3 regions of the Arthrobacter sp. fls2-241-R2A-172 genome follow, and region 1 is predicted to be linked to each of the others. Evidence: riboswitches for the same ligand, from Rfam matches in the RefSeq annotation. Region 1 holds a riboswitch; each other region holds the start of a gene.
The links. A riboswitch is a leader RNA that binds a small molecule or an ion and turns the genes downstream of it on or off. The one in region 1 is predicted to bind glycine.

Region 2: linked by a shared signal. The riboswitch ahead of gcvP (aminomethyl-transferring glycine dehydrogenase) and the one ahead of gcvP (aminomethyl-transferring glycine dehydrogenase) in region 1 are both predicted to bind glycine.
Region 3: linked by a shared signal. The riboswitch ahead of cycA (D-serine/D-alanine/glycine transporter) and the one ahead of gcvP (aminomethyl-transferring glycine dehydrogenase) in region 1 are both predicted to bind glycine.

The regions. Positions count from the first base shown of each region.
Region 1 is NZ_JARVTB010000012.1:184,929-194,561, forward strand. It holds gene QRM57_RS17140 (aldehyde dehydrogenase family protein) at 1-202, opposite strand, end outside; gene QRM57_RS17145 (purine-cytosine permease family protein) at 260-1,699, opposite strand; gene speB (agmatinase) at 1,696-2,700, opposite strand; gene QRM57_RS17155 (PucR family transcriptional regulator) at 2,891-4,387, shown strand; glycine riboswitch at 4,462-4,560, shown strand; gene gcvP (aminomethyl-transferring glycine dehydrogenase) at 4,709-7,555, shown strand; gene gcvT (glycine cleavage system aminomethyltransferase GcvT) at 7,568-8,704, shown strand; gene gcvH (glycine cleavage system protein GcvH) at 8,727-9,110, shown strand; gene glyA (serine hydroxymethyltransferase) at 9,107-9,633, shown strand, end outside.
Region 2 is NZ_JARVTB010000003.1:82,218-91,850, reverse strand. It holds gene gcvT (glycine cleavage system aminomethyltransferase GcvT) at 1-345, opposite strand, end outside; gene gcvP (aminomethyl-transferring glycine dehydrogenase) at 359-3,205, opposite strand; glycine riboswitch at 3,258-3,381, opposite strand; glycine riboswitch at 3,383-3,480, opposite strand; gene QRM57_RS05975 (TetR/AcrR family transcriptional regulator) at 3,576-4,115, opposite strand; gene QRM57_RS05970 (MFS transporter) at 4,188-5,735, shown strand; gene QRM57_RS05965 (sigma-70 family RNA polymerase sigma factor) at 5,794-6,609, opposite strand; gene QRM57_RS05960 (flagellar protein FlgN) at 6,820-7,365, shown strand; gene csrA (carbon storage regulator CsrA) at 7,870-8,109, opposite strand; gene QRM57_RS05950 (hypothetical protein) at 8,114-9,079, opposite strand; gene QRM57_RS05945 (flagellar biosynthesis protein FlhA) at 9,057-9,633, opposite strand, start outside.
Region 3 is NZ_JARVTB010000001.1:519,573-529,205, forward strand. It holds gene QRM57_RS02455 (RecQ family ATP-dependent DNA helicase) at 1-2,024, shown strand, start outside; gene QRM57_RS02460 (MFS transporter) at 2,138-3,571, shown strand; tRNA gene QRM57_RS02465 (tRNA-Ser) at 3,610-3,697, opposite strand; gene QRM57_RS02470 (prolyl oligopeptidase family serine peptidase) at 3,763-5,994, opposite strand; gene QRM57_RS02475 (FAD/NAD(P)-binding protein) at 6,055-8,016, shown strand; glycine riboswitch at 8,090-8,188, shown strand; gene cycA (D-serine/D-alanine/glycine transporter) at 8,333-9,633, shown strand, end outside.

The sequences.
Region 1 (9,633 bases):
CGTCGTCGGCCGTGCCGGCCTGCACTGAGGCGATGACCACCTCGGTGGTGGGGTCCACGACGTCGATGGTCTGGCCCGAGGAGCCGGGGACGAAGGAGCCGTTGATGAAGTGCCCGGTGGGCGGGAGGACCGCAGCGACGTTGGAGGTGCCTTCAGCCGCGGAACGTTTGACGGTGAACTTCTCGGTCTGGGTGATGGTCATGGTGATTCGCTTTCAGGGAAGGTCGGGCCAGGGAAGGTCTGGTCGGAAGAATTCTGGTCAGGGAAAGTCGGGGGCGAGTGCAGTTGCGGGAAACGGCACGGCCTCCGTCTTCTTGCCGAACACGCGGGCCGCGACGTAGTACAGGGGAGCGACCACCACGAGCCCGACGATCCAGGAGATGTCCACGCCTCCCAGTGCGGCGGCCATCGGGCCTGTGTAGATGGCGGTTGCGGAGAAGGGAACCTGGATGAGGGCGCCGGCAACGTAGGAGCCGATGGCGACCCAATTGAACCGCCCGTACACGCCGCCGTCGCGCTTGAAGAAGTCTTCAACCCGGTAGTCGCCGTGCCGCAACAGGTAGTAGTCCACCAGGTTGATGGCCGTCCACGGGACCAGGACGTACATCAGGAAGGACAGGAAGTTGGTGTAGAAGAGGATGAAGTTGTCGCGGGCGAACAGTGCAATCGAGACCGCCAGGACAAAGAGGACGACGGCGGCGATGCTCCGGGTCTTCGCCCGGGGCAACCACGTGGGCTTGAAGGTCTGCCCGATCGTCAGGGTGCAGAGGACGCCGCAGTACAGGTTCATGGCGTTCGACGCAGCCACGCCGAGGCAGAAGATGCCCACGATGACCAGGGTCCACGGTTGAAGCAAGGCTCCCAGGCTGCCCACGATTTCCACGTTCTCAGCACTTAGGGTCATGGCCAGTGTGCCCACCAGAGCCCCCAGGATCATGGGGAACAGGGTGCCCAGGACGCAGCCTGAGTAGGAAGCCCAGAAGGCGGGCCCTGACCCGGTGCCCTGAGGCATGTAGCGGGAGTAGTCCGAAACGTAGGGCGCGTAGGCCAGTTGCCACAGGGCTGAGACGGAGATGGTTCCCATGAAGCCGACCCAGTTGAAATTGCCCGTTTCCAGGAAGCTAGCGGGCAGTCCGTCCACCACCAGGATCCAAGCGAAAGCCAACAGCAGCGCCAGTCCGGCTGTCACGCTTAGGACGCGTGCATAGGCGTGGATGAGCCGGTACCCGAAAATCGTCGCGATCACACTGACTACCCCGATGATGATGATGCCCGCATCAACGCTGATGCCGGGGCTGACGGCGGCCATGGCCTCGCCGCCGAACACCAGGTTGGCTGCGAAAAAGCCGACGTACATGACCACCACGATGACCACGATCAGCAATGCCCCGAATGAACCGAACTGGCCTCGGGTCTGGATCATCTGCGCCACGCCTAGTTGCGGACCCTGGGCCGAGTGCAGCGCCATGAAAATGCCGCCCACCACGTTGCCAATGATGATGCCCACGATGGCTGGCACGAAGCCCAGGCCGAACACCGTGGTGGCGAGTCCGCCGGTCACGATGGTCATGATCATGATGTTGGAGCCGAACCAGATGGTAAACAGGTCCCTGGCCTTGCCGTGCCGCTCGTTCAAGGGGATGGGCTGGATGGTCTTGTCCTCCAGCCGGGGCACTTCGGTGACAGGTGCGGTGCTCATGATGCGCTCCTGGATGCCGAAGCCAGTTCACGGTCACCTGCGGTGCTTGCCTTGCTGCGGTTCACCATCACACCGAGCAGATCGAACACCAGGGTAGCCGCTGCCACGGTGGTGATGTCCGCATGGTCGTACGCCGGAGCGACTTCGACGACGTCTGCGCCCACGATGTTGATGCCGTCCAGCCCGCGGAGCAGGGCCAGGAGTTCGCGGGAGTGGAGACCGCCCATCTCCGGAGTGCCCGTGCCAGGCGCGAATGCCGGGTCCAGGACGTCGATGTCGATCGAAACGTAGACCGGGGTGTCGTCGAGTCGGTCCTTCACCTGCTGGATCGCGGCCGGGACGCCCATAACGTCCAGGTCCGAGCAGCGGATGATCTGAAAACCGAACTCGTGGTCGCGGAGGAAGTCGTTGCGGTCGTAGACGGGGCCGCGGATCCCCACGTGCATCGACTTGTCCTCCACCAGGAGGCCCTCCTCAAAAGCGCGCCGGAAGATGGTCCCGTGTGTGATGGGCTGGTCGAAGTACGTGTCCCAGGTGTCCAGGTGGGCGTCAAAGTGCAGCAACGCAACCGGGCCGTGGACCTTGTTCAAAGCCCGAAGCATGGGCAATGCGATGGTGTGGTCGCCGCCGATGGAGATGAGTCGTTTCTCCTCGCTGATCAGGGGCAGAGCCTGCTCCTCGATCTCACGCACAGCGCGGGTGATGTCGTAGGGAGTGCAGGCGATGTCGCCGGCATCCACTACCTGTGCCTCGTACACGGGCTCGACGTCGAGTTCCGGGTGGTAGCCAGGGCGCAGGAGCCGCGAGGCCTCGCGGACTGCGGCCGGACCGAAGCGGGCGCCGGGGCGGAAAGAGGTTCCGCCGTCGAACGGAACACCGACGATGGCGATGTCGTAATCCGGGACGCGGTCGATCTGGGGGAGCCGGGCGAAGGTGCCCAGGCCTGCGTAACGGGGAACTTTGGTTGCATCCACGGGGCCAATGGGCTGGTGCGTTGTCATGGCTGGATCCTTCAGGTAGCTGGGGCGCTCGCCGTTGAGCGGGAAGTGCATACCTCAATTCTTCGTGACGCGGATCACTCCGCATAGCGGTACATTGACTACAAATGGTCGAAGCGTTTAGACAAACGTCTAAGCGCCGCGCGGCGACTGCCATGCGCAAGGGAAGGGAGGGCCCGGAACGGCAATCACAGTGGCAGAACTCGTGGCTGAGCCGCAGCTCGGACTGACGCTCCTGGCCGGCGCCTCCGGACAAGACAACCGCATCACCTGGGCTCATACCTCCGACCTCCCCAGGCTGTGGGAATGGGTCACGGGCGGCGAACTCATGATGACCAACGGGTTGTCCATCCCGTCCGATCCGGCGGGACAGGTTGCGCTCGCCGAGGCCCTGGTGGATGCAGGTGCCAGCGCTCTGGCAATCGGGGAAAAGATGCACGCGCCACCGCTGACGGCCGAGTTCCTGGCGGCCTGCGAACAGTTGCCCCTGCCCCTGCTCAACATTCCCTACCCCCTGCCCTTCATCGCGATTGCCCGGTCGGTTGCAGAGTCCTCGCTGCTCGAAGAATCGCGTCGGCTTCGGCAAACCGCGCGGGTCTATGACCTGCTGCGGACCGCTGGCGCCTCCGAGGACCACTGGCAGAGCCTGGTCCTGAGGTTGGCCACGGAGCTGGATTCGGAACTTTTCGTGGTGGACCGCCGCTGCCTGCATCCATGGCATCCGGAGGGCCATCCGCTGCCCGGCTTCCTTGTGGAGGAATGGTCGCCGCACCCGGGCCAGGTGTCCGTTGCAGGCAAGAACTTCCAGTGGCACCGGATCCGTGGCCGGCACGTGCTGACCATGGACATTCCCACCCACGCGAATGCGCTCCTGGTTGTGCTGCCCAACAGCGAACCGCACCCGGACGCCGTCGTACTCCTCCACGCCGCGACCGTGCTGGGACTGCAGCTCTCACGGATTGTCTTGTCGCTGGAAAGCCGCCACCGGCTGGCCGGTGAGTTCCTGCTGCAGGCCACGGATGGGCGGCTCGGGGTGGCGGAAATGGAAAGCCGGATGGTCTCGTTTGGCATACCGGCCGCGGACTTCCTGATGGTCGCCATGGCCGCGGGCAACGCGACGGAACCGCACGACGACCGGCTGGCCGGCGTCCACATCGACCTGTGGCGGCACGGGGTTGCGTCGGCGTCCTTGAAGCGGAACAACCGGCTCCATGTGGTGGTCCCGGCGGATGTGTCCGATGAGGTCCTGGTGCATTGCAGCGGCGTTGGCAGCGTGATCGGGATCAGCACGCCCGCTGCTGTGGCCGGAATCCAACGGGCGCTGCAGGAGTCGCTGTGGGCCTTGGGTTCGGCACGCGCCAACAGGCTGGAATTGGCCCGATACGCGCAGGGACCGTCGTGGCTTGGGTTGACCGGATTCGAGGAAGGGACGGCGTTGGTGCGCCGCTTGCTGGGCCCGGTTTTCGACTATGAGCAGAGACAGGACGGCGATCTGATCCTGACCCTGAGGACATATTTGGATTCTCAACGTTCCTGGCAAAAGACGGCTGCGACGCTGTTCGCGCACCGGCAGACCATCATCTACCGGATCCGGAAAATCGGTGAGTTGACGGGGCTGGACATGGGCGAAACGTCCACGGTTGCGCAGTTGTGGTTCGCACTGCAGATCCACGAAGCGATGCATCAGTAGCCACAGCTTGCTTGCGCTTTTTCAAAACAACCCGCTATGGTGTGAAGCGTGTCACTCACGTGATGCAACGCTTTTGATCTGCGGCGGGAGAGTCCTGCCGGTACATCCAGTCAGGCGCCGTAGGAGCAAATCCTCCCCAGGAATCTCTCAGGCCCATGTACCGCCGCGGTTAGGCAACTCTGGAAAGCAGTCCGGGAAACCGGGCTCACCGACGGTGCAAGCAGGCAACCATTCCTGCGGAATCTCTCAGGTCCAATACAGAGCGGGGAGGAACCCACATCATCGTGGCGCTCAGCAGGCGCCTGAATCATGGAGTTCCTCTTGACTGTTCAATCAACCCCCACCGCGTTCGCGGACCGGCATATCGGCGCCCGCCGCCAGGCCGATGTTGACACCATGCTCAAGGCCATCGGCCTTGACTCTGTCGACGGCATGGTGGACATTGCTGTCCCAGATTCCATCCGCCAGGACACTGCGCTGAAGTTGCAGGACGCCCTCACCGAGGTGCAGGTCCTCACTGAGCTGCGCAAGCTGGCTTCCAAGAACAAAACCGCCGTGCAGATGATCGGCCAGGGCTACTACGACACCGTGACGCCGCCCGTCATCCGCCGCAACATCCTCGAATCCCCGGCTTGGTACACGGCCTACACCCCGTACCAGCCGGAAATTTCCCAGGGCCGCCTCGAAGCGCTGCTCAACTTCCAGACCATGGTCCAGGACCTCACGGGACTTCCCGTGGCCAACGCCTCGCTGCTGGACGAAGCTACCGCCGTTGCCGAGGCAGTGCTGCTCATGCGCAGGGCGAACAAGGCTGTGAAGGACGGCAAGACCGTCCTGGACGCCGACCTCCTCCCGCAGACCATCGCAATCGTGAAGGGCCGCGCCGAGGCGCTGGGTTTTGAGGTCGAGATCGCGGACCTCTCTGCCGGCCTGCCCGACGGCGACATCAACGGTATCGTCCTGCAGCAGCCGGGCGTTTCGGGCCGCGTTTTCAACCATGCCCCGGTGATCGCCGAAGCCAAGGAACGTGGCGCCTTGGTCACTGTCGCGGCCGATCTGCTGGCGCTCACCCTCATCACGCCCCCGGGCGAGCAAGGTGCCGATGTCGCCGTCGGAACCGCGCAGCGTTTCGGTGTCCCGCTGTTCTTCGGCGGCCCGCACGCCGCGTACATGGCCGTCCGCGAAGGCATGGAGCGCACGCTTCCGGGCCGCATCGTCGGCGTCTCCAAGGACAACGCGGGCGTCCCCGCCTACCGCCTGGCCCTCCAGACCCGCGAGCAGCACATCCGCCGCGAAAAGGCCACGTCCAACATCTGTACAGCCCAGGCATTGCTGGCCATCGTGGCCTCGATGTACGCCGTCTACCACGGCCCGGAAGGCCTGAAGTCGATCGCCGAAACCGTTCACGGCCATGCACGAACGCTGGCGACGGCGCTGAAGGCGGCTGGCCGCGAACTCGTGACCGAGTCCTTCTTCGACACCCTCACGGTCCGCGTCCCCGGCAAGGCTGACAAAGTCATCGCCGCCGCCGAAGCCCGCGGCATCAACCTGAGGTTCATCGACGCCGACACCGTGGGCGTCTCGATTGATGAAACCACGACGCCGGAGGTCCTCTCCGCCGTTGCCGTCGCCTTCGGTGCCGGTCCGGTGAAGGACGCGGCGGGCTTCGAGCTGCCCTCGGACGTGGTCCGGACCAGCGATTTCCTGCAGCACCCGGTGTTCAACACGCACCGTTCCGAGACGCAGCTGTTGCGCTATATCCGCAAGCTGTCCGACCGGGACCTCGCACTGGACCGCACCATGATCCCGCTGGGTTCGTGCACCATGAAGCTCAACGCCACGGCAGAGATGGAAGCCATCTCCTGGCCCGAGTTCGCCTCCATCCACCCCTTCGCACCGGACCACCAGACGGCCGGCTGGCGCGAACTCATCGAGGACCTGGAAGCCGACCTCACGGAGATCACCGGCTACGACCAAGTGTCCATCCAGCCGAACGCCGGTTCGCAGGGTGAGCTCGCGGGCCTGCTGGCGATCCGCGGCTACCACCTGTCCCGGGGCGACGAGCAGCGCACCGTTTGCTTGATCCCCGCTTCCGCCCACGGCACCAACGCTGCGTCCGCGGTGCTGGCCGGCATGAAAGTGGTTGTGGTCGCGACCGCCGCTGACGGCACCATCGACCACGCGGACCTGACCGCCAAGATCGAAGCCAACAAGGACGTCCTGTCCTGCATCATGATCACCTACCCGTCCACGCACGGTGTCTACGACGCCGACGTCGTTGAGGTGTGCGACGCCGTTCACCAGGCCGGTGGTCAGGTGTACGTCGATGGCGCGAACCTCAATGCCCTGGTTGGCCTTGCCCAGCCGGGCAAGTTCGGCGGCGACGTCTCCCACCTGAACCTGCACAAGACCTTCTGCATCCCGCACGGTGGCGGCGGTCCCGGTGTTGGACCCGTTGCTGCGAAAGCCCACTTGGCCCCGTTCATGCCCGGCGATGCCAACAAGGCCGCCCACGAACCGGGTCATGGCGTGGCGATTTCCGCTTCGCGGTATGGATCCGCAGGTGTCTTGCCGATCTCCTGGGCCTACGTGAAGCTCATGGGTGGCCAGGGCCTCACCGAAGCCACCAAGTCGGCACTGCTGGCCGCGAACTACGTTGCTTCCCGGTTGGATGAGCACTTCCCGGTTCTCTACACCGGTGAAGGCGGCCTGGTTGCGCACGAATGCATCCTGGACCTCCGCGAGCTGACGGCACGCACGGGTGTTACTGCTGAAGACGTGGCCAAGCGCCTGATCGACTTCGGTTTCCACGCCCCCACCTTGGCCTTCCCGGTTGCTGGGACCCTGATGGTGGAACCGACCGAGTCCGAGGACCTGGCCGAAATCGACCGTTTCATCGAAGCCATGATCACCATCCGTGCCGAGATCGAGCAGGTGGCCAGCGGTGATTTCACTGTCGAGGAGTCGCCGCTGCGCAACGCGCCGCACACCGCTGCCGCCGTCGTGAATTCCGACTGGGACCGCTCCTACCCGCGCGAGCAGGCCGCCTTCCCCGTCCACCACCTCAAGCAGGACAAGTACTTCCCGCCAGTGGGCCGCATCGACGGCGCAGCCGGCGACCGCAACCTGGTGTGCTCCTGCCCTCCGATCGAATCATTCGAGAACTAAAGGATCCCGATCATGACTGAGAACTACACGGCTCTGTACGAGCAACACAAAAAGGCGGGCGCCTCCTTCACCGACTTCGGTGGCTGGCAGATGCCGCTGAAATACGAGTCCGAGCTCGCCGAGCACCACGCAGTCCGCAACGCCGCTGGCCTGTTCGACCTCTCCCACATGGGCGAAGTCTGGGTCACCGGGCCGGAGGCTGCGGCGTTCCTGGACAACGCGCTGGTGGGCAAGTTGTCCGCGATCGCGGTGGGGAAGGCCAAGTATTCGCTCATCTGCGACACCGACGGCGGCATCATCGACGACCTCATCACGTACCGGCGCCCCTCGCCCGAAGAAGGCGTGGACCGGTACCTGGTGGTTCCCAACGCGGGCAACGCCAAGATCGTCGCGCAGGCACTTCGCGAACGTGCAGCCGGTTTTGACGTTTCCGTGGAGGACGCCTCCGCCGAAACTTCACTGATTGCCGTGCAGGGACCCAACGCCGAGGGCATCCTGCTGAAACTGGTCCCCGGTGAGCAGCACGCGCTGGTCACGGAGCTGAAGTATTACGCGGCCGTTGAGGTTTCGATCAACGGGCAGGACCTGCTGCTGGCACGCACCGGGTACACCGGCGAAGACGGCTTCGAGATCTATGTCCCGAACGTCGACGCTGCCGTACTGTGGGAAGCCCTCCTTGAAGCCGGTGAAGGCCAGGGTCTCATCCCGGCAGGGCTCGCCGCCCGCGACTCCCTGCGCCTCGAAGCCGGAATGCCCCTGTACGGGAACGAGCTCTCCCGCCATGTGAATCCCTACGCCGCCGGACTGGGACCCGTGGTTTCCCTGGCCAAGGAGGGTGATTTCGTGGGCAAGGAAGCACTCGCCGCGATCAAGGCTGCGGGTGTCGGATCCGCTCTCGGCCAGAAGCTCGTGGGGCTCAAGGGTGCCGGCCGTCGTGCCGCCCGTGGGCACTACTCGGTCCTCAAGGACGGTTCCCTGATCGGTGAGGTGACCTCGGGGCAGCCCAGCCCGACGCTCGGTTACCCGGTCGCTTTGGCGTATGTCGACGTCGAACATTCCGTCGTTGGCACTGTGGTCGACGTCGATCTCCGCGGCAAGGCCGAGCAGTTTGAAGTCGTGCAGCTGCCCTTTTACAAGCGTCAAAAGTAACTCCCAGAGAGAAGGAACCGGAATGAGCAAGGTAGTTTCTGAATTGAAATACTCGGCTGAGCACGAGTGGGTTGCCGCCGATGGTGGCGGGCCGGTAGGCATTGGGATCTCCGCCGTCGCTGCGGACGCACTGGGCGACATCGTCTACGTTGACCTGCCCGAGGTCGGTTCCACTGTGACCGCAGGCGAAACCTGTGGCGAAGTTGAGTCCACCAAGTCGGTCTCCGACCTGTACTCGCCCGTCACCGGCGAGGTCACCGAAATCAACGACGCCGTTGTTTCCGACCCCGCCCTTATCAACAACGATCCCTACGGTGCAGGTTGGCTGTTCAAGGTGGCCGCCACCGAGGAAGGGCCGCTTATGTCGGCCGAGGAATACGCTGCAACGAACGGTGGAGAACTGTGAACCCTGTAACTGTCACTGAATACCAGCAGGTTGTATCGGCGTCGTTGGATGCCCAGCTGTCCGAGCTGGACCCTGAGATTGCGGTAAGGATCGACGCCGAACTGGGTCGCCAGCGTGACGGCCTGGAAATGATCGCCTCCGAGAACCACACGGCCGTAGCCGTGATGCAGGCCCAGGGCTCGGTGCTGACCAACAAGTACGCCGAGGGCTACCCTGGCAAGCGTTACTACGGTGGCTGCGAGCACGTCGACGTGATCGAGCAGCTCGCGACCGACCGCATCAAGTCTCTGTTCGGCGCCGAGTTCGCGAACGTTCAGCCGCACTCCGGCGCGCAGGCCAACGCTTCGGTAATGCACGCGCTCATCAAGCCGGGCGACACCATCATGGGCCTGAACCTCGCCCACGGTGGCCACCTGACGCACGGCATGCGCATCAACTTCTCCGGCAAGCTCTACAACGTGGTCCCCTACGGCGTACGCGAGGACACCCACACTGTGGACATGGCCGAGGTGGAACGCCTGGC
Region 2 (9,633 bases), on a different contig from region 1:
GAGGAACTTGTCCTCACCTTCTTCGGGTGAGGGGCGACGGTAGGTGATGAGGTCATCGATGATGCCGCCGTCTTCCTGGCAGATCAGCGAGTACTTGGCCTTGCCGTCGGCCATGGCGGAGATTTTGCCTACCAGGGAGTAGTCCAGGAACGCAGCAGCTTCCGGCCCGGTGACCCAGACTTCGCCCATGTGGGAGAGGTCGAACAGGCCTGCGGATTTGCGGACGGCGTGGTGCTCAGCCAGCTCCGAGGAGTACTTGAGCGGCATTTGCCAGCCACCGAAGTCGGTGAAGGAGGCGCCGAGTTTCTTGTGCTCTTCGTAGAGGGCCGTGTAGTTCTCAGTCATTTTCCGGAACCCCCTAGTTCTCGAAGTCTTCGATGGGCGGGCAGGAGCAGACCAGGTTGCGGTCTCCGGCTGCGCCGTCGATGCGGCCAACGGGCGGGAAGTACTTGTCCTGCTTCAGGTGGTGGACCGGGAAGGCAGCCTGCTCACGCGGGTAGGCGCGGTCCCAGTCGGAACTTACGACGGCGGCTGCCGTGTGGGGCGCGCGGCGAAGCGGGGAGTCCTGCACGGAGAAGTCACCGGCAGCGACCTGGTCGATTTCCTTGCGGATGGTGATCATGGCTTCGATGAAGCGATCGATCTCCACGAGGTCTTCGGACTCGGTGGGCTCCACCATCAAGGTCCCTGCAACCGGGAAGGCGAGCGTGGGGGCGTGGAAGCCGAAGTCAATGAGGCGCTTGGCCACATCTTCAGCGGTGACGCCGGTCTTGGCCGTCAGTTCCCGCAGGTCCAAGATGCACTCGTGTGCCACGAGTCCACCTTCGCCGGTGTAGAGCACCGGGAAGTGGTCGTTGAGGCGGGACGCGATGTAGTTCGCAGCGAGCAGCGCGGACTTGGTTGCTTCGGTGAGGCCCTGGCCACCCATGAGCTTCACATATGCCCAGGAGATCGGCAGGACACCGGCGGAACCAAAGCGGGATGCGGAAATCGGAACGTCGTTGCCTTCGGTCCAGGAAGCCGCATCGCCCGGCATGAACGGTGCCAGGTGTGCCTTGGCGGCAACCGGACCAACGCCGGGACCGCCACCGCCATGCGGGATGCAGAAGGTCTTGTGCAGGTTCAGGTGCGAGACGTCGCCACCGAACTTGCCCGGCTGGGCAAGGCCAACAAGGGCGTTGAGGTTGGCACCGTCGATGTAGACCTGCCCGCCGGCTTCGTGGATGGCGTCGCAGACTTCGCGGACGTCGGCATCGTAGACACCGTGCGTGGACGGGTAGGTGATCATGATTGCCGAGAGGGCGTCGCGGTTGGCCTCGATCTTGGCCTTGAGGTCTACGTGGTCGATGGTGCCATCCGGCGCGGTGGCAACGACCACCACCTTCATGCCCGCCAGGACGGCAGAGGCAGCGTTGGTGCCGTGGGCGGAAGCCGGGATGAGGCAGACGTTGCGCTGCTCGTCACCGTTGGAGTGGTGGTAGCCGCGGATCGCGAGGAGCCCGGCGAGTTCACCCTGGGAACCGGCGTTCGGCTGGATGGAGACCTGGTCGTAGCCGGTGATCTCGGTCAGCTGTGCCTCGAGGTCGGTGATGAGCTCACGCCAGCCTTCTGTCTGGGAGTCCGGCGCGAACGGGTGGATGGAAGCGAACTCCGGCCAGGAGATAGCTTCCATTTCGGCCGTGGCGTTGAGCTTCATGGTGCACGAACCCAGCGGGATCATGGTGCGGTCCAGCGCGAGGTCCCGGTCGGACAGCTTGCGGATGTAACGCAGGAGCTGGGTTTCGGAGCGGTGGGTGTTGAACACCGGGTGCTGCATGAAGTCGCTGGTGCGCTCAACGGAGGATTCCAGCGCGAAGCCTTCAACGGCTTCAGTTACCGAAGCGCCGAAGACGCTTGCGACGTCGGCGACAATCGCCGTCGTCGTTGTTTCATCCACTGAGATGCCAACCGTGTCGGCGTCGACGCCGCGCAGGTTGATGCCCTTGGCCTCAGCTGCGGCCACCAGCTCGGCGGCCTTGCCCGGGACGCGGACCGTGATGGTGTCGAAGAACGAGCCGTGGAGGACCTCGACGTCGGCAGCCTTCAGGGATGCGGCCAGGGTCCGGGCGTGGTCGTGGGCGGTCTCCGCGATTGCCTTCAGTCCCTCGGGGCCGTGGTAAACCGCGTACATGGAGGCCACAATCGCCAGGAGTGCCTGGGCTGTACAGATGTTGGACGTAGCCTTCTCGCGGCGGATGTGCTGCTCGCGGGTCTGCAGCGCCAAGCGGTAGGCGGGGACACCGGCGTCGTCCTTGGAAACGCCTACCAGGCGGCCGGGCATGGAGCGCTCCAGGCCCTTCTGGACGGCCATGTACGCGGCGTGCGGGCCGCCGAAGAACAGCGGCACGCCCAGGCGCTGGGCGGAACCAACAGCGATGTCGGCGCCCTGCTCGCCCGGAGGGGTGATGAGCGTGAGGGACAGGAGGTCGGCGGCGACCGTGACCAGCGCGCCGCGCTCTTTGGCTTCAGCAATGACGGCGGAGTGATCGAACACGCGGCCGGAAACGCCGGGCTGCTGGAGGACGACGCCGTTGATGGCACCTTCCGGAAGACCGGCGCTCAGGTCGGCTACCTCAACTTCGAAGCCGAGCGCTTCCGCGCGGCCCTTCACGATCGCAATGGTCTGCGGGAGGCAGTCGGCGTCGAGGACAGTCTTGCCGTCCTGGGCGGACTTGTTCTTGTTGGCGCGGCGCATCATCAGCACGGCTTCGGCCACAGCCGTTGCTTCATCCAGGAGGGAAGCGTTGGCGATGGGCAGGCCCACCAGGTCCTGGACCATGGTCTGGAAGTTGAGGAGCGCTTCGAGGCGGCCCTGGGAGATTTCCGGCTGGTACGGGGTGTAGGCGGTGTACCAGGCCGGGGACTCGAGGATGTTGCGGCGGATCACCGGCGGCGTGACGGTGTCGTAGTAGCCCTGGCCGATCATTTGCACGGCGGTCTTGTTCTTGGAGGCGAGCTTGCGGAGCTCGGCAAGGACTTCGACTTCGCTCAGGGCGTTCTGCAGGGTGAGGGCGACGTCCTGGCGGATGTCGTTGGGGACGGCGGTGTCGACCAACGCGTCAACGGTGTCGTAGCCCACGGACTTGAGCATGGTCTCAATGTCGGCCTGGCGGCGGGCGCCAATATGCCGATCAACGAAGGTGGTGGAGGCAGAACTAACCGTCACGAAGGAACTCCATTACTTGGGCGGCGTTTGGGTACGCCACAGTGGCTGGGTTCCTCCCCGCTCTGTATTGGACCTGAGAGTTTCCGCGTTGTTGGAACAACATCGCTTGCACCGTCGGTGAGCACAGCACTCTTTCACCCTTCGGTGGTCAGAGCGCCTGCTGCTTTCCAGAGTTGCCTTGCCGCGGCGGTGCGTGGGCCTGAGAGATTCCTGGGGAGGGTTTGCTCCTACGGCGCCTGCATCACGTGCTTGCAGGACTCTCCCGCCGCAGATCATAGGCAATGTTCAGTTATAACGCGGCCCGATTTCAGGCAGGCCACAAGGGTTAATTGTCCTACGTGTGGCGCGTCGCCGCAAATGGGATGATGCGCTACTTCCGCAGCCGCTCCAGCACTCCGAGCAGGATTTTGACGTCGGCTTCCCGGCCGCCGTCGCTAGCCTCCTGGCCGCCCTCGAACATTGCGTTGAAATACAGTCCGTCGCCCATGTAGCTAACGGCCTTCGCTACCTCGGGTCCGACATCCTTGGCCAGGACATCAAGCCACTGCTTTTGGATTCCGGCAAACCTGCGACGCGTTTCTTCGTGGGCAACCTCGGCCAGCCGGGTAGCAGCGACGAAAGCGCGGTCCATCGGCGTCCCGGCCCACAATGACGTCCGGATGAAGTAGGCAGCGGCACCGTCCGGCGCGGCCCTCATCTGCTCAATGTCCTGTACTGCCAGTTGGTCCAGGCGTTCCAGGAGGGCGCTGATCAGCGACTCCTTGTTGGGGAAGTGGTACAGCAACCCGCCCTTCGAGACGCCGGCACGCTTGGCAACTGCGTCGAGCGTGGCGGCCCGCTCCCCCACCTCTATAAGGAGGGATTCGTAGGCATCCAGGACGGCGTCCCGGGCAACTGGTTTTCGTGGCATGAGTACATCATTCCCTAAAGGCTTGCTGGGGTTTAATTTGAAACTATACCGTCTGGACGGTACAGTAAAGACATGTTCTCGCCGTCCTCCACCCAAGCTCCCAGTTCAGCTCGTCCCGTCATGGGCCCTGCACCGTGGCGCGACTGGACGGCCCTGGCACTCCTGATGTTCCCGGTACTGCTGGTGGCCGTCGACAACACCGCGCTCACCTTTGCCCTGCCCGAGATCGCCCGATCCCTCGATGTCGGTGGCGTGCAACTGCTCTGGATCGTTGACGCCTACCCCTTGGTCCTGGCCGCACTCCTCGTCTCCATGGGCAACCTCGGCGACAGGATCGGCCGACGGCGGCTGCTTCTGATCGGCAGCACGGGCTTTGCTGCGGTTTCGGCTGCTACTGCGTTCGCGCCCTCAGCAGAATGGCTGATTGGCGGACGCGCCGCCCTTGGCGTTTTCGGCGCCATGCTGATGCCCTCAACGCTTTCCCTGATCCGGAACATCTTCACCGACCCCAACCGCCGCCGGCTCGCTATTGCCGTGTGGGCGGCCGGGTTCTCAGGCGGTGCTGCCCTCGGGCCGATCTTCGGCGGTTGGCTGGTGGAACACTTCTGGTGGGGTGCCGTCTTCCTGGTGGCAGCCTTCCTGCTGCTGCCGCTGCTCGCCTTCGGAAAGGTCCTGATCCCCGAGTCCAAAGACGCGAACCCGGGCCGCGTGGATGTCCCCAGCATCGCTTTGTCCATCTTGACCATGGCTCCGTTTGTCTACGGCATCAAAGAATTCGCAGTGCACGGCTTTGGGGCATCAGCCGCGGCGTTCATGCTTTTCGGTCTGGTGATGGGTGTCCTCTTCGTCCGACGCCAGCAGAGGATCGACAGCCCGATGCTGGATGTCAGCCTGTTCAAGAACAAGGTATTCAGTACGGCAATCGTTGCCAACGTACTTTCCCTCTTCTCCATGACCGGCTTCATCTACTTCTTCGCCCAGCACCTGCAATTGGTTGAGGGCCAGTCCCCCATGGAGGCGGGTATCGCAATGATCCCGGCCCTCCTGGCAACAGTCATCGCCGGACTGCTGGTGGTGCCCCTGGTCAAAAAGGTCCGGCCCGGTTTTGTGGTGGCCGGAGGGTTGACGCTCAGTGCCGTTGGCTACCTCGTGGCTGTTGTGGGCGACCACGGCAGCGGCCCCGTGTTCCTCCTGTCAGCCCTCACAGTTCTTGCTGTTGGCGTGGGTGCGGCGGAGACCATCTCCAACGACCTCATCCTGGCCTCCGTACCGGCTGACAAATCCGGGGCAGCATCAGCCATCTCGGAGACCGGTTACGAGTTGGGTTCGCTGTTGGGAACGGCTGTCCTTGGTTCCATCCTCACGGCCTCCTACCAGCACAACCTGGTCATACCTGACGGCGTGTCCGGCCACGCCGCCGAAAAGTCCGGGGAAACCCTGGCCGGCGCCGTTGACGTTGCTTCCACGCTCCCAGCGCCCTTGGCTGAAGCCTTGACGGCCTCGGCACGCGTCGCCTTTGACTCCGGCGTCCACGTCACTGCGGCGATTGGGCTGGTACTCATGGCAGGAGCGGCAGCCCTTGCCGCCGTCGTACTCCGGCGTGTCCCCAAGGCGCACTAGCCGAGTCTACGCAAGGAGGCCGGGTCGCTGAGCGGCCCGGCCTCCTTCGCGTCAGTGTCTAAACGGCGCTGTTGAGTGAGGTCCCCAGGCTAAAGCCGCGGGTGATTCCACCCGTGGTTGCCGCGGCAAGGGATGAAAGATAGTCATTGCGGCGGCGGGCTGTGATGCGCGATTCCGGTTCGAAAACCTGGTCGGGCGAATCGGCGTAATGGGCCGCCAGGCCGTCGCGCATGAGCCGGATCCCCTCAGCCCGCTGCTGCGAGACGGCGGCATGCGTGGAACCCAGTTCCTCGGCAAGCTCCTTCACGGACCGTCCCGCGAGATAGATTTCCTGGACGACGAAGCGCATTTTTTCGGGGAGGGCATCGACGGCGGCACGCAGGTACTTGATCCGCTCATCAGCCAGCACCGAGTGTTCCGGGGAATCCGTGGGGGACGCAACCGTGTCCGCCACCACCTCATCCAGTGAAGTCAGCGTCCGGGATGCGTCCACCAGGGCAGCTTCAACATGGCTACGCTCGACACCCAGGGCCGAAGCCATCTCGGCGACGCTGGGACCCCGTCCCAGCATGCTGGTCAAGGTCTCCTGGACGCCCAGGGTTTCCTTGATCCGCTTGCGGGCCGACCGCGTAGCCCAATCTCCGGCTCTCATCTCGTCCGCAAAGGCACCTACGATCCGGCGGCGCGCGAAAGCACCGAACGGAACACCGAGGTCCGGATCGAAGGAATCAGCAGACGTTATCAGGGCAACGGCACCGACAGAAGCAAAATCATCGCGCGATAAATGCGACGCGCGCGCGCAAAGGTCAGAGACCAGGTAACCAACGAGCGGAAGGTGCTGCAACACCAGCTCGTTGCGCTGTTCGCGATTCAAAAGTGAGTCCCCCCATGAGACCGGATTATTGAGTTGCAAACCCGACTTCTTTGCCGTTTCGCCGATGTCCAGAGACCAATCAGAGCATCGTTGTTGAGCGTTCAATCAGGTACGTATTCAGTGAACATACCACCTCAAAAGCTCCCTGCGTGTACGCTCGACAGAAGTAAAGATAAACCCTGCCAAATTGTGATTTTGGCGGGCCATAAAATGAATTGGGGAACCGTGGGGGCGGACGAGCTATCGGCAACGCTGTGGCGCGAACGGAGGCAGCTGGATTTCCTGCTTTTCCTCCTCGAAACACAGCTCCTGCATCTCCGGGCAGGCAACTGGCACCGGTTGACCTTCACCGCGGCCGAACTCGAAAAAGTCCTGGAAAATCTACGTTTCGAATCCCTCGCACGCGGCGTGGAAGCCTCCGCGCTGGCCGCCGAATGGAAAGCCCCCGATCAATCCACCCTTCCATCCCTTATTTCGCTGGCGCCCCCGGGACTGTGGCCCGAACTCCTTGACGATCACCGCCGGGGACTGACTGCGTTGTTGGCAGGAATTGACCTTGCCGTTGCCCGGAATGTCGAGCTGTTGAAAGCCCCACCGGACGTGGCCGGGATACCGTCGCCGGGCACCGATGAGGCACTGGTTAGCGACGTTGCGGACTTGGACCTCCTGGCCCGTGATTCGAACATCCAACGCGCCTTGGCTGCAGTGCGCTCGGCTACCCTGCCCACGCTGCGCGATTTCCTGGAGCTGGACTAGCCCCCCCTCGACGCTCCATCACATCCCGGCGCCTTCCGCCCAACCCTCCATCACAACCCACCCCCATCAGCCCAACCCTCACTCACAACCCACCCCCATCACCCCAACCCTCACTCACAACCCACCCCCAATCAGCCCATTCAGCCCAACCCTCCATCACAACCCACCCCCGTCAGCCCAACCCTCCATCACAACTCTGCGCCTTTGGCAGTAGACGCCCATCCGTGAACCGCATTTACTGCGCCACCATGGGTGGCGAGCTCTTCCCGCGGATCCCAAGGCCCGGCGTCGACCTTCCCCAGGAGGACGCATCCGGCTCAACCGGGCGGGACGTGAGAGAGGATCCCCGCCCAACTGGGCGGGACGTGAGAGAGCGCCCCGCCCAACACGGTGGAACGTGAGAGAGCGTCCCGCCCAACACGGCGGGAGGTGAGAGAGCGTCCCGCCCAACACGGCGGAACGTGAGAGAGCGTCACGCCCAATAGGGCGGGATGTGAATGAGGGTCAGGCTTTGGGGGCAGGCGGGCGGAGGGCCGCCAGGAGTTCCTCGGCGTCGGGGCCGGCCTGGGTTGCTGCCAGGTTGGCTGCGGCGATGGCTTCCACCACCTCGCTGCGCTGGATGGACACTCCGCGGGGAGCCTCGATTCCGATCCGGACGCCGTCGCCGCGCCCTTCCATGACGGTGATGACAATGTCGTCCCCGATCATGATCTTTTCGCCCGGCTTACGCGTCAGTACCAGCATGCTTTCAATTTACCTTTCCGAGGACGGATGCGGTGGCGGGTTTGCCATCTACCCAACCGACAGGAATGTCCAGCGTATCCACCGTTTGCGGACTCGCGGTTTCCGAGGCACCGATGACGGCGAGCGCGTCAACACCCAATGACTCCCCTGCCACGACACGCTGGAGTGCCTGTACCCAGGCCTGGGTGTCTTCCGCTTTGTGCCGGGCGTCGACCACCACCCACATTTGGTCGGCGGCCAGGAGGGAGATGTCCGCGCCATGTGATGGCACGTCCCCCGGGCGTCCGAGCCCGAACGCAACCACCACAGTCTGGCCGGTGAGGACGGCCTGGGCGCGTGCCGCCGTCGTGCCTTGCCTTCCTTGGACGTGAAGGTGGCCGAAGGCGGTGAGCCTGCCCGCGGTGCGGACATCCGAGCCTCCGGCGGCTATGGACATTTCCAGTGCGGGTCCGAGCGCGTCGTCGCCGAGGCCCAAGAGGACGATGAGGTTACCGTCGCCTGTTATGGGCTGCGGAACCTTCGGCATGGGCTTATCGGCCGACGGCGGCATGGTCACCAGGGCCGGCACGGAGGGGGACGGACCGGCCGGCTGGAGTTCCTTGCCGAGTTGTTCCAGCAGGCCCGCGAAGTCCGGGGATGCGGTGGAGACCGGCGCGGGCGTGGGCTGGTGCATCTCAAGCTCGGCGGCGTCGGCTCGCTCCAGGAGTGCCGCGATGGCTGGCCCGTGGAGCTCGTGAACGGGACTTGGCTCAACAAGCCGGGCAGTCAGCGGCGCCTGCTGGCCAGCAGGTTCCGGGACGTCCGACACCTCCACCGTGGCTTCGAACCTGGCTGCGGCGAACAGCCCCACGATTCCCGGATTGGTGACCTTCTCGGCGGAGACTACGCGCGCACCGGGTCCGTACTGCTTGAGTGCTTTGGCGCGAATGGCTTCCAGCGACGCACCGCTAAGCTTGTAGCGCTTCTGCATGGCGGACCACCCCCACCGTCTCGATACGGATGTTGGCGGAGGTCACTTCGCGATACGAGAGGACGGGGACACCGCCGTCGGGGGCTGCGACGAGCCGCCGGATCGCGGGACGGAGGGCTGGTGCACACACAAGCACGGCTTCCCGGCCGGCAGCAGCGGCTCCGTCGGCAGCGGACTTCAGGGAGTTCAGGACACTGTCCAATTTCGCCTGGCCCATGACAATCTGGGTCCCGCCTTCGCCTGGACGCATGTCCTCCAACATGGACTGCTCCAACAACGGATCGATCATGATCACGTTCAGGACCGCCCCGTCCATGTACCTGTCCGCAAGCACCGGACCCAGCGCGTGGCGGGCCGATTCCACCAGCGATTCGGGGTCGGTGGAAACCTTGGCCCGCAACGCCAGTGCTTCGTAGATCCGCGGGAGGTCGTTGATGGGGACCTGCTCTTCGAGGAGTCCTTGGAGCACGCGCTGGATTTCGGCCAGGGACAGCAGGGCAGGCGTGAGTTCTTCCACGGCGGAGGGGCTCTGCTTCCGGACCCCTTCTGTGAGC
Region 3 (9,633 bases), on a different contig from region 1:
ATGCCGGCCGCAGGGCACTGGTGGTCCAGAGGACAGGTTGGGGGAAGTCCGCCGTCTACTTCGTGGCATCCCTGCTTCTACGGCGCCGGGGCGCGGGACCAACGCTGATTGTTTCCCCGCTGCTGGCACTCATGCGGGACCAGGTGGCTGCAGCCGCCAGGGCAGGAGTGCGTGCCGTGGCCATCAACTCTGCAAACGCCCTCGAATGGGATACCGTCCTGGCGCAGCTGGCCGCCGACGAAGTTGATGTCCTTCTGGTTTCACCGGAGCGCCTTACCAACCCATCTTTCCGGGAAAACCAGCTTCCGGAGCTCATTCGCCGTACCGGCCTCCTGGTTATTGACGAGGCCCACTGTATTTCGGACTGGGGTCACGACTTCCGGCCCGACTACCGGCGCATCGCCGACCTCATTGCCCAATTGCCGGAGTCGGTTCCGGTGCTGGCCACCACGGCTACGGCCAACTCCCGGGTGGTCCACGACATAGAGGAACAGCTCGGTGCCGGAGTACTGACCATCCGTGGGGCCCTGGGGCGGGAGTCCCTGCGCCTGGGCGTCCTGTCCTTGCCTGATTCCAGGGACCGCCTGGGATGGCTGCTGACCCATCTAAAAGACATGCCCGGCAGCGGCATCATTTACACGCTCACCGTTTCAGCTGCGGAGGACACAGCCAGGCTCCTCGCTGAGGCCGGGCACAACGTCTTGTCCTATACAGGCCGGACGGACCCTGCAGACCGGGAGCGCGCAGAACAACTGCTTAAGGACAACCAGGTGAAGGCGCTCGTGGCCACATCAGCGCTGGGCATGGGATTCGACAAGCCGGACCTGGGTTTTGTCATCCACCTTGGTGCACCATCATCGCCCGTTGCCTATTACCAACAGGTTGGCCGCGCAGGCCGAGGAGCGGCCAATGCAGACGTGCTGCTGCTTCCAGGCTCAGAGGACCGCGAGATCTGGCAGTATTTTGCAACGGCTTCCATGCCGTCCGCTGAAAAGGCCGATGCCGTGCTTGGTGCCCTCGGGGAAGCAGGCTCAGCTTTGTCCACCGTCGCTCTGGAGGCCCGCGTGGACCTCCGCCGCACGCCCTTGGAACTCCTCCTTAAGGTCCTTGCCGTGGACGGGGCAGTTGAACGCGTTGGCGGCGGCTGGAGAGCAACCGGGAGCCCCTGGCATTACGACGCCGAGCGGTACGCACGCATCGCAGAGGCGCGGGTGGACGAGCAGGACTCCATGGTGATCTACCAGGACACGGCTGGATGCCGCATGGAGTACATCACGTCCGTCCTCGACGACGAGACCGCAGCAGCGTGTGGTCGCTGCGACAACTGTGCCGGCCGATGGTTCCCCGTGGACGTGGCAGCCTCGGCAGCCGATGCCGCTGGCCAGACCCTACGACGCGCCGGTATCGCCGTGGAGCCGCGACTCCAATGGCCCAGCGGCATGGATCGGCTGGGGGTGGCCGTCAAGGGCAAGATCAAACCTGACCAAAGCGTCTCAGAAGGCCGGGTCCTGGCCAGGCTGACGGACCTGGGCTGGGGTGGGGCGCTGCGAGAATTGTTCGCTGCTGGTTCCCCGGACCGCGCCGTGGATCCGGCCATGCTGCAAGCCTGTGTCCAGGTGCTTCGTGAGTGGTCAGGAGCTGAAGGCGGAACTCCTTGGAGCGGAGTGGGTCGACCCGCAGCCGTGGTCAGCATCCCGTCCAGGAGTAAGCCGCAGCTGGTGGAGTCCCTGGCACAGGGAATAGCCGGCATCGGGCGGATGCCCTACCTGGGCCAGCTGCAGCCCCAACACGGTGGGCCCACCGGCGCCCGAGGAGGCAACAGCGCCTACAGGCTTGCCGGCGTCTGGGACCGGCTTGTTGTGGGCCCGGACCTTGCCCAGGCCCTGGCTGGTACTGGAGGCCAGCCAGTGCTGCTGGTGGACGACCTTATCGACAGCCGCTGGACCATGACAGTTTCGGCCTTGGCCTTGCGCCAAGCCGGTGTGGGAGCCGTTCTACCCCTGGCCTTGGCGCAAGCGGGATAGGAAGGCGGGGTAAAGAACGTCATGTTGTGATCGCTCCCACTGTGCCTCTATAGGATCGAGCCAACACGCCAGCGGCCTGTCACGGGCCCACAGCCAGATCCTGGACCGGAGCCATGAGCACAAACCCCAGCAACACAGAAGTCGACACCCCCGGCGAAACCAGCTGGCGGCCGCGCCTGGCCCTGTTGGTGGCTGCAACGTTCTTCATGGAGTTCCTCGACGGCACCATCCTCACCACAGCAATCCCCAGCATCGCCTCCGATTTCCGCGTGGCACCGGCCGACATCAACATCACCATGACCGCATACCTGGTGACGGTTGCGATGGGAATCCCGCTCAGCAGTTGGCTGGCTGAACGGTTCGGTGCCCGCCGGATCTTCTGCCTCGCCATCTCGGTGTTCACCGTCGCCTCCCTGCTGTGCGCCGTGAGCACAGACCTGTCCATGCTTACCCTCAGCAGGGTGGCCCAGGGCATGGGCGGGGCCATGATGGTGCCCGTTGGCACCCTGGTGGTGTTGCGCGGGACTCCCAAATCCGAGCTCCTCCGGGCCACCGCCTATTTGGTGTGGCCCGGACTGCTCGCCCCTGTACTGGCTCCGATGGTCGGTGGCGCGCTCACTACCTTCCTGTCCTGGCACTGGATCTTCATCATCAATGTGCCCCTTGGCCTGGCGGCGTTCATTGCTGCGCTCAGGCTGGTGCCCCGGACCCAGTTCGACTCCAAGCGCCGCCTTGACTGGTTTGGGCTCCTGCTGACCACCCTGGGTGTGGGTGCCTTGGTGGTGGGTTTGGAAACATTGGGCGGCCACGCATCCAACGCGATCGCCGTCATGGTGGTCGCCGCAGGGCTGCTGTCACTCGCGGGTGCTGTCTGGTGGATGCGGAAAGCCGACGTTCCCCTGTTCAACCTCGGAGTGTTCCGGACCAGGACGTTCAGGGCGACCTCCACGGGCGGTTTCATTTACCGGCTGACCATCAGTTCGGTGCCGTTTCTGCTGCCGCTGATGTTCCAGGATGGCTTTGGCTGGGACCCCCTCAAAGCCGGTGTGATGGTCGCCGCCGTTTTCGTTGGCAACATCGGAATCAAGCCGGCCACCACGCCCTTGATCAGGCGCTTCGGGTTCAAGCCGGTGCTCGTCTTCGCTTCGTTCGCTTCCGCCGTAACGTTTGCGTTGTGCGCGTTCCTGGATGCCCAAACTCCCGAGCCCGTGATCTTCGCTTTGCTGCTCTTCAGCGGAGCTTTCCGCTCCATCGGATTCTCGGCGTACGCCTCGGTGCAGTACGCGGACATCGTCCCGGAACAGCTGCCCTCGGCCAACGCGATCTCCGCGACGCTGGTTCAGTTGGCTGCCGCGGCCGGCATCGCGGTGGGAGCTTTGTTCCTGCGGCTGTTCGAAGCGACGCATCTCCTGGGCGGTGACCAGGTAGCGGCATATAAGGGGGCGTTCATTGCCATGGCCGTCCTGATGCTGATCAGCACGGTGGACAGCCTGGCCTTGCACCGGCACGCGGGCGCCGAAGTGAGTGGGGGAGCGAAGCGGGGTTAAACGCAAAAGGTCCCGGTTCGAAAACCGGGACCAATTCGCGGAGACGGGGGGATTTGAACCCCCGGTGGAGTTGTGCCCCACACTTCATTAGCAGTGAAGCCCATTCGGCCGCTCTGGCACGTCTCCCTTTGCTATTGCTAGCCCACCAAGGATACGCAGAACCTGCACTCCAGCGCAAAACCAGTTGTTGGTCAGTTGCTCCCGGCCAGCGAACGCCACAGGAAATGGTTGCTCCGTGCCTGCAGCGCGGCAGCCTGCCGGTTGTCCGATGCTCCCGCGTGGCCGCCCTCCAAGGCCTCGTGGAACCAGACGTTCGGGATACCCATGGCCTGCATGCGGGCGGCCATCTTGCGGGCTTGGACGGGTCCCACCCGATCGTCGGACGTGGCAGTCCAGATGAAGGTTTCGGGATATTCCACGCCGTCGTGGAGGAGGTGATACGGCGAGAACGTGCGGATGAACTCCCACTGTCCAGGCACGTCGGGGTCGCCATACTCGGCAATCCAGGAGTAGCCGGCGGACAGCTTGGTGTAGCGGCGCATGTCCAGGAGCGGAACGCCGCAGGAGACAGCGCCGAACAGTTCTGGATACTGGGTGAGCATGTTTCCCACCAGCAGCCCACCGTTGGAACCACCTACGCAGCCCAGCCGGCGTCGACTGGTGACGCCGCGGGAGATGAGGTCTTTCGCGACCGCGGCGAAGTCCTCATAGGCGCGGTGCCGGTTCTCCTGGAGCGCGGCGCGGTGCCAGGAGGGTCCGTATTCGCCGCCGCCACGGATGTTGGCCACTACGTAGACGCCGCCACGCGAGTGCGCGGCAGCTCCGTCGTCGGAGGGGGCTCCAAATGTCCGCCGTTCCAGCCAGGCGCGCCCAATCGTGCCGCTGTATGCGGGTGTACGGGAAATCTCGAACCCGCCGTAGCCGGAGAGCTGGGTGGGGTTCTGGCCGTCCAGGACCAGGTCCTTGGAGGCGACCTGGAAGTAGGGGACCTTGGTTCCGTCCGCCGAGACGGCGAAGTGTTGCTGGACTTCATAGTCCGCTTCGTTGAAGAACGACGGCGACCGCTTCACTACCGAGTGCTCGCTCACCACGCCGCCGTCCTCGCCTTGGGACGAGGCAGGGGAGAGCGTTCCACGGGTCAGGGTGGTGGGCGTGGTGAAACCGGTGGCCACGAGCCAGAAGTCGTTGCCGGCGGAGCCTGGGTCTTCGTCGTCCACGGCGTAGGCGTTCACGTCGTGCAGCGGAGGGCAGGCGTCCAGCGGCGTTGAAGCCCACGCTCCATGGGAGTCGAGGACTGCCGGATTCAACACCCGGATCTCCGAGGAGACATCGCGGAGGAGGTTCAGCAGGAGGTAGTCCCGCGTCCAGCTCCAGGATTGCAGGGATGTGTGCTCGTCCGGCGCAAACAGCACCGTCAAGGAACGTGTGCCCGCCAGGTAGTCCTCGAAGGCAGCCCCGAGCAAGGACCCTGCCGGGTAAACAGTGCCATCAACGTCCCAGTCCTTCTGGGGGCGGAACAGCAGCCAGTCGCGGTGGGCGCTGATGTTCACGTCGGTTGGTACATCGATGGCCACCCAGGATCCGTCCCGCAGCACCCACGTGCTGCGGTTGTAGAAGTCGATGTAGTCAACGGCAAAGGTCCGCTCAAAGCCGGGGGTGGAATCGTGGCTCACCATGGCCAGCATGTGGTCTTCGGGGATTTCGAAAAGCCGTTCAGCATCGGCCAAGGCCTCCCCGCGGCGGAGTTTGACGCCGGTCCGGGCGTACGAGGAGGTCGTGGCCGGGAGCCCGTCCGCGGTGCTGGAGACCAGCAGGGTATCGGCATCGAGCCAGCTGACGCTGCCCTTGGCGGTGGGGAGGTCGAAGCCGCCCTCAACGAAGGTGCGCGATTCGACGTCGAACTCGCGGTGGCGGTCCGCGTCGCCGCCGTCCGGGGACAGCGACACCATGGCCAGCCGGTACTCGTTTCCGTCCGCAGGGCGGAGGAAACCGGCCCCATGGAAGACCCATTCGACGCCCTCCGCTGCAGCCAGCGCATCAACGTCCAGGAGGACGTCCCATTCAGGAGCGTCGGTGAGGTAGCTATCCCATGTGGTGCGGCGCCAGAGACCCTTGGGGTGTTCCTGGTCTTTCCAGAAGTTGTAGTAGAACCCGCCGCGCTTGGAGACCATGGCAATGCGGTCCGTTGAGTCCAGGACCTCAAGGATTCCGGCTTCGACGGCGGAGTATTCAGCGTCCTCAAGCAATTCTTCGGTTCGCGCGTTCTGTTCCCGGACCCATGCAAGCTGCTCTTCGCCATGGATGTCTTCGAGCCAGATGTTTTCATCCGTGGGTTCAGGCGCAACCTCAGCGGCGTGGCGGGGACGGCCTGGCGCAGCCTCGTTCCCGGGAAGTGGCGTCTGATCAGCTTCTGTGGTGGTCATTGCCCCATCCAAGCAACACTTTTCAACAGTAAGCAAGTCACGCAGAAGTTAGGCTTGAGCGTGGCTAAATCCGAAACCAACCGTGTTGCCCTGCTGGGGGCTGGCCCCCGGGGCACCAGCGTCCTTGAGCGGTTGCTCGCGAATTGGGCTGCCGGGGGTCATGCTGTGCGCGCGTCGGGGGCCACCCTGCACATCGACGTGGTGGATCCTTTCCCCGCGGGTTCGGGCCACGTGTGGCAGCCGGGGCAGTCCCGGCTCTACCTGATGAACACCCAGTCGTTTTATCCGACGCTCATCCCGGAGGACCCTGAGCTCGCTCCTCCGCTGGCCGGTGGTTCGTTCGACAAGTGGCGCGAGGCCCGGCGTCGTGATGGCTTGGGACTGGACGACGCCGAAAAGGCGGAGCTTGCCACCCTCGAATCGCATGACTTCCCCAGCCGTGCCCTGTATGGGCGGTACTTGCGCCAGACCCTGGATGGCTTGCTCGAGCGGCTGCCCGACGGCGTCAAGGTCACGTTCCATGAGACCTCCGCCGTCGCGGCGCGACCGGTGAAGGACGGAACAAAAAACGCGTTCGACGTCGAACTCGCCAACGGTGCCACCCTCACCGTCGGCTCCGTGGTCCTCGCGTTAGGTCATATCGAGTCCCGGCTGAATCCCGAGCAAAGGTCTTTCAAGAGCGCGGCGGAGGAGCAAGGACTGCTCTATTTTCCGCCGGCGCCACCCGCCGACGTTGAGTGGGAGGCGGTGCCGGATAACGAGCCGGTGCTGATCCGCGGAATGGGATTGAACTTCTTCGACGTCATGGGACAGCTGACGGAGGGCCGCGGCGGGAAGTTCGTCGAGGCCGGTTCTCCGGGGGCAGGGGTGTTGGAGTATCGGGCATCGGGCCGGGAACCCAGGATTATTGCTGCCTCCCGGCGGGGCACCCCTTACCGGGCCAAGGCGGGGCTGGCGGGTTACTACCCCAGCAGCATCACCATGCGCTACCTGACCGAAGACGCCGTGGACCGGTTTCGCGCGGCCGGAATCCAGCCCGGTTTCGACCACGATCTTTGGCCGCTGCTGCACCGTGATGCGCTGTGGGCGTATTACTCAACGCTGGCCCGCTCACAACCCACTGCGATCAAGGACCCCGCGCAGTTCCTGGCGGACCTCGAGGACGCACTCCAACCGCACGCGCACACCACAGCGAAGTGGGAGAACGACGTGGGCGATCTCGTGGAAAAGCACGTCGTCGCGTCCCGTCGGCTGAATCTTCGCGGGCTAGCCGCGCCGCTGGCAGGGCGTACTTTTGCGTCCAGGCGGGAGCTGGACGCGGCCATCACGGCATACCTTGATGATGACGCGCGCCGATCGGCTTTGGGCGAATCGGACCCTGTGAAGATGGCCATCGGAGCACTCCACACCGGCCGCGCGATCCTGAAATCCGTGGTGGCTGATGGTGGCATCACGGACGAATCCTGGTTGGCAGGGCTTCGGGGCTGGTTCGAATCCTTCGTCGAAGGGCTGGCCAGTGGGGCGCCCGCGCTGCGTTCGGAGCAGCTGGCCGCCCTGGCGCGTGCCGGCGTCGTAAGTTTTGTTGGCCCGGACCCGAAGTTCAGTGTGGACCGGAGCGCGAAACTGTTCCGTGCGGTTTCGCCATGGGTGCGCGACGCGCCGGTGGAAGCCCGGACCCTGATCGAGGCGATGTCGCCTGCCAACAGGGTGGGCATCAATATGTCACCGCTGCTGGAGCAGCTCATGGCTGACGGGTTGGTCCGAACCAAGATCATGATGAGCGTCGAAGGTACCCCGATGCAGACCACGGGTCTGGACGTCGTGCCACATCCGTACCGGCCCTTGGCGGCGAACGGGGCGGTCACCGAGAACCTTTACGTGCTGGGCCTACAGTTGTCTGCCTCACAGTGGGGCACGGCCATCGCGGCGGAGGCCCGGCCCCGAACCGGGCAGGCCTATGCCAGCGGACAGCGGACCCTGCGGGACGCCGACGAGATTGCGCGTAGCATTCTGGCCCGCTGAGGACTCAGGGTTGCAGTGCCGCCCGGCCTTCGTTAGTGTGTGAGCTGCATCACCGACTGGTGGTGCGCGCTTTTGATCCGCGGCGGGAGAGCCCTGCCGGTACATCACCACAGGCGCCGTAGGAGCAAACCCTCCCCAGGAATCTCTCAGGCCCATGTACCGCCGCGGCGAGGCAACTCTGGAAAGCAGTCCGGAACGCCGGGCTCACCGAAGGTGCAAGCAGGCCCACGCCTGCGGAAACTCTCAGGTCCATCTACAGAGCGGGGAGGAACCCGAATCTTGTGGCACCCCGTGCCGCCTGAACGATGGAGTTCCTTTGACGATTCAGCGCCCACCTTCAACCGGTACCGATTCCCCGCATCTTGAGCGGCAACTCACCAACCGCCACATCCAGCTCATCGCCATCGGCGGAGCCATTGGAACCGGCCTCTTCATGGGCTCCGGCAAGACCATCTCCGCCGCCGGCCCGTCCGTCATCTTCGTGTACATGATCATCGGCTTCATGCTGTTCTTCGTCATGCGTGCCATGGGCGAATTGCTGCTCAGCAACCTGAACTACAAATCCTTCAGCGACTTCGCAGCTGACCTCCTGGGCCCCTGGGCCGGCTTCTTCACCGGCTGGACATACTGGTTCTGCTGGGTCATCACGGGGATCGCGGACGTCATCGCTATCGCAGGCTATTCGCAGGAGCTGTGGCCTTCCCTTCCCCTCTGGGTGCCGGGTCTCATTACCATCGGCATCCTCCTGCTACTGAACCTGGCAACGGTGAAGGCATTCGGCGAAACCGAGTTCTGGTTCGCTCTCATCAAGATCGTCGCCATCGCGGCCTTGATCATTGTTGGCCTGTTCATGATTTTCAGTGGCTTCCAGTCCGACGCCGGCCCCGCCAGCTTCACCAACCTCTGGAGCCATGGAGGCTTCTTCCCGAACGAATTCATGGGCTTCGTCGCCGGATTCCAGATAGCGGTCTTCGCTTTCGTAGGCATCGAACTCGTGGGCACTACTGCGGCCGAGGCCAAGGACCCGGAAAAGAACCTGCCCAAGGCCATCAACTCGATTCCCATCCGCGTGCTCCTCTTCTACGTGGGCGCCCTGATCATCCTGATGTCCGTCACCCCGTGGACCCAGTTCGCTGCCGGTCACAGCCCGTTCATTGCCATGTTCTCCCTGGCCGGCCTGGGCGCAGCAGCCACGATCGTCAACCTGGTGGTCCTCACGTCCGCCATGTCCTCAGCCAACTCCGGGATCTACTCCACGTCCCGCATGGTGTTCGGCCTGGCCCAGGAAGGCGATGCCCCCAAGGTCTTCGGCGCGCTCTCCGGACGCAAAGTACCCCGCAACGCACTGTTTCTGTCCTGCGTCCTGTTGCTGTCCGGCGTCGTGCTCATGTACGCCGGCCAGGACGTCGGCAAGGCGTTCGACATGGTGACCACCGTGTCTGCCGTCTGCTTCGTCTTCGTGTGGTCGATCATCCTGGCCAGCTACCTGGCGTTCCGGAAGCGCCGTCCCCACCTTCACGAGTCTTCGGCGTTCAAGATGCCGGGTGGAGTGGCCATGGTGTGGGTGGTGTTCGCATTCTTTGCCTTCGTGCTGTGGGCGCTGACCACCCAGCCGGA